DNA from 2 places in the Chrysiogenes arsenatis DSM 11915 genome. Region 2 is predicted to be linked to the other one. Evidence: riboswitches for the same ligand, from Rfam matches in the RefSeq annotation. Region 2 holds a riboswitch; the other holds the start of a gene.
What was found. A riboswitch is a leader RNA that binds a small molecule or an ion and turns the genes downstream of it on or off. The one in region 2 is predicted to bind cobalamin.

Region 1 (2,204 bases), on a different contig from region 2:
AGCTCTTTGCCGCGGTAGCGCTGTTGTACGGTGTGCTTGACCGCCGCTCATCGCCCATCAGTCCGGTGTTGCGCTCGCTGGTTACGGTGCGTGTGTCGCAGATCAACACCTGCCATTTTTGTGTCGACATCAATTCGGCCACCCTCGCAAAGCGCACGGGCACGATGGAAAAAGTCGAAGCGCTAGCAAAATGGCGTGATAGCGCGATTTTTGACGAAAAAGAACGTGCCGTACTGGAATACACCGAAGCTGTCACCATTACCGGCCATCAGGTAAGCGAAGCACTGATGACCCGTTTAAAACAATACCTTCACGATGATGCACTGGTGGAATTGACCGGACTGATTGCCTTTCAGAATCTCTCCAGTAAATTCAACAGCGCCCTTGATGTCCCGCCGCAGGGGTTTTGTCAGTTGCCCGAGAAAAAATCTGCCGACTGAATGTGTTTCAGGGACACAATCACGCGTCTACTGGAATTTGCGACTCAGCGTCATGGTCGGTTTTTCGATTGACTTCTTTGTCGCCTCTCACTAAAGTTCACACCACTTTTCGGTTCATACGGGAAACACACCCGTGTGTCGTAAGAGGGAATCCGGTGCGAATCCGGAACTGCCCCGCAGCGGTATAGAGGAACGAACACTGTCATACGCACTGTCTTTTTAAAGATGGGAAGCGACAGTTAGTAGGTGTGGAATCCACAGTGCCTCCAAGTCCGAAGACCTGCCGACAAGCCGATGCCGTATTGGCATCACTGACGACACCTTTCGCGGGAAAAGGGGAAATCGTTGCCGGACTGGCGCCAGTCAGTTGTGCCGAATTTCCGTTGATCTCCCACGAAGGTTGTTTTCGCTCGAGGGAAGCGAAGTCGTGGGATGTTTGTTTTCTGGCCAATGTCAAAAAAACCACTCCCGACTCCTCCCTTGTCACACATGACCCGTGTCAAGGAGGCTTTTATGGTTACCACTGCCTTAGATCCAGCTCACACCGTTACCGAAAACATGCCGTTCACATCCATCCGCAAACGCGATGGCCGCACCGTTTCATTCGATGCGACTAAAATCACGCGTGCTATTGCCAGCGCTGGGCGAGCTTCCGGCGAAATCACCGACCCGCTGAGTGAGGTTGCGCAACGCCTGACACACCGCGTACTGCTACTGGCGCAACAGACATTTCTTCAGGAACCCCCAACCGTTGAAGGGATTCAGGATATTGTAGAAACAATCCTGCTCAACTCCCCTTTCCCAAAAACCGCCAAAGCTTACATTCTCTACCGCGATCAGCATGCCCGCAATCGTGACATCGCCAGTCAGGCCGATGTACGGCTGGTTGATCAATATCTGGAGCGGCTAGACTGGAAAGTGCGTGAAAACAGCAATATGGGCTATTCGCTGCAAGGGCTGAACAATTACATTGCGGGACAGATTAGCGAAACCTACTGGCTGAACAAAATCTATACGGCAGATGTGCGGTGTGCACACCAAGAGGGCGATCTGCACATTCACGATCTGGGGCAGCTTTCCGTCTACTGCGTTGGCTGGGATTTGCAGGATCTGCTGCGCAGCGGTTTTCGTGGCGCGCCCGGCAAAGCCGAAAGCCATCCAGCGCGACACTTTCGCTCCGCTTTGGGGCAGATTGTCAACTTCTTCTACACGCTGCAAGGGGAGGCCGCCGGAGCGCAGGCCTTTTCCAACTTCGACACGCTATTGGCACCATTTATCCGTTACGATAACCTAACGCCACGCGAAGTACGTCAGGCCTTGCAAGAATTTGTTTTCAACGTCAACGTCCCAACACGCGTCGGCTTTCAGGCACCGTTCACCAACATTACCCTCGACCTACAACCACCATCTACGCTGAAAAACGAACCAGTGATTCTGGGCGGCGAGCATCAAAATACGACCTACGGGGAATTTCAGGCAGAAATGGACATTTTCAACACCGCTTTGCTCGAAGTGCTTGGTGAAGGCGATGCCAAAGGGCGCGTCTTTACTTTTCCGATTCCCACCTACAACATTACCGAAGACTTTAACTGGGATGCTCCTGGGTGCAAAGCGCTGTGGAAAGCAACGGCGAAATACGGCATCCCCTATTTTGCCAACTTCGTCAACTCCAGCATGTCGCCAGATGATGCCCGTTCCATGTGCTGCCGTCTACGGCTTGATCTGCGCGAACTTGCAAGTCGAGGTGGCGGACTCTTCGGCGCC
Region 2 (2,204 bases):
GTATCGGCGAGTTTCTCAAGGAGCTGGATCTGACTGAAGGGCGTTCTACCGGTGTACCAAAAATCCTCAAAGCGATGGCCGCTAATGGCTCGCCTGCGCCAGTCTTCGAAACCGACGATGAACGCCTTGCCTACCTGATCCGACTGCCAGTGCATCCAATGGCGGATGCCACCCCCGAAGTTACCCAGCAAGTTACCCAGCAAGTCACCCAGCAAGTCACCCCCTTGCTTAAAGTGCTGGCAGGCGAGATGAGCCGGAGTGAGCTGATGGCTGCCATGGCGCTGCGCGACCGGGTGAGCTTCAGCAGCTTGTACCTAACGCCAGCATTGGAGGCAGGCGTGATCGAAATGACTCTGCCCGATAAACCCCGCAGCAGCAAGCAGCGCTACCGGCTGACTGCGCTCGGCAAACACTGCTTGCAAGCTCTGCACGAAGGAGAGCGGGAATGAGTGAATACACCGAAGTCGAACAGCCATTTCTGCAGCAGTTAAAAACGCTGGGCAGGATATCCCCACTGCCCCGTCCAACAGTCAGCGTGCCAACTTTCGTTGAAAAAAGACATGTTAGTAAAGTTTGTGGTGTAAAACTCACACGTTCGAGATGACAGATGGCTTTTTTCTCTTGATGTTGCACGGTTTTACCGTTTTCACCAACTCGCAATAGTGTACCAAAACGCTGTTTCTCTCGTTGACAGCCAGCAACGCTTCACGTAAAAAGCAGCTATTGATTTTCCGGTGTCTGTCGCGAAGGCGGCAGATGAAAAGGGAAGAGGGGTGCAACTCCCCCACGGACCCGCCACTGTAAGCGTTGACGACTGATCACTTTGCCACTGGCCATACCGGCTGGGAAGGCGGTCGGAAGGATGAAACGCAAGTCAGGAGACCTGCCGGAATATGTCAACACTATCCTTCCCGGGTATGGAAGGTGGGTGCCGGTTCGGTCGTTTTTCGGGTATTTTGCCCGTTAATTCGCCTCCTGTGTTCCCCCACTCCCCCGGGATACAACACAGGAGGCCTTTCTATGTCGAAGCGTTCCCGTTTGTATCCCGCTGCTCTCAGCCTTGTGCTGATTCCGTTGGCAGCGGCACCGTCTCTGGCTGATACGTCAGCCCCCACTCGTCTTGCTCCCACTCTTGTTACGGCAACCCGTACGGCGCAGAGTGTCGATGAAACACTGGCATCAGTCACGGTGATCACGCGCGAAGAGATTGCGCAGGGGCAGTATCGCGACTTGCCACAGCTTTTGAATGCTGTGCCTGGAGTGCAGATTACGCAGAGTGGTGGCATGGGGAAAATAACCCGTGTTTCCCTGCGCGGCACGAATAATAGCCATGTGGCGGTGTTGGTTGACGGCATGAAAATCGGATCGGCAACCCTTGGCGATCCGACGTTGCAGCACTTGCCACTTGATCAAATTGAACGGATTGAAATTGTCCGTGGGCCGCGCTCGACGCTCTACGGTTCCGAAGCGGTTGGTGGTGTTATTCAAGTATTTACCCGCAAGGGCGATGCAGGCACGGGCGGCAGTATGACGTTGGGTGGCGGCAGTTACCACACGCATCGCGGCAGTATCTCTTTTCACAGCGGGAGCGGTGCAACCCGTTTTGCTTTCAGCGTCAGCGAAGCCTATACCGGTGGTTTTGATTCACAAAAAAACAATGTGGCCGATCCTGGTGGCTGGGGCAACACGCCGGACGAGTCAGATAAAGACGGTTATGCGCAAAAGGCTATTACTGCGCGGGTTTCCCATCAATTTTCGCCGGGGAATGGTGTGGAATTTCATACCCTGCGCAGCGAAGGGGAGAGCGACTATGATGGATGGACGAATGAGTCGCAGACAATCCAACAGGTTACGGGACTGCTCCTGACGTTGCGCCCAACATCGCAGTGGAACCTGAGTGCCAAAGTTGGTCAAAGCGCCGACCGCACCAAAGAATTCCTCAATGGCACTTTTCGTGATCGCTATGACTCACACCGCACTTTTTTAAATTTGCAAAATGATATTGCTCTGCGCGGCAGCGATGTGCTGAGCGTGGGGGCAGAGTATCAGGATGACGAAGTCCGCAGCACCACACAGTATGACAAATCAAGTCGCGATAATACTGGTTATTTTGCGCAATATCAGATGAATGAAGGGAATCACACGGCGCTCGTGGGTGTGCGACGTGAAGACAACGAGCAGTTTGGCACGCATACGACGTGGAA

Region 1: it holds a riboswitch for cobalamin, as region 2 does, so the genes downstream of both, P304_RS0109180 (ribonucleoside triphosphate reductase) here and P304_RS0113120 (TonB-dependent receptor domain-containing protein) in region 2, are expected to answer to the same signal.

What each region holds. Positions count from the first base shown of each region.
Region 1 covers NZ_AWNK01000011.1:35,740-37,943, forward strand. The annotation lists gene P304_RS0109175 (carboxymuconolactone decarboxylase family protein) at 1-440, shown strand, start outside; cobalamin riboswitch at 534-742, shown strand; gene P304_RS0109180 (ribonucleoside triphosphate reductase) at 954-2,204, shown strand, end outside.
Region 2 covers NZ_KI273144.1:414,401-416,604, reverse strand. The annotation lists gene P304_RS0113130 (Fic family protein) at 1-449, shown strand, start outside; cobalamin riboswitch at 716-905, shown strand; gene P304_RS0113120 (TonB-dependent receptor domain-containing protein) at 1,021-2,204, shown strand, end outside.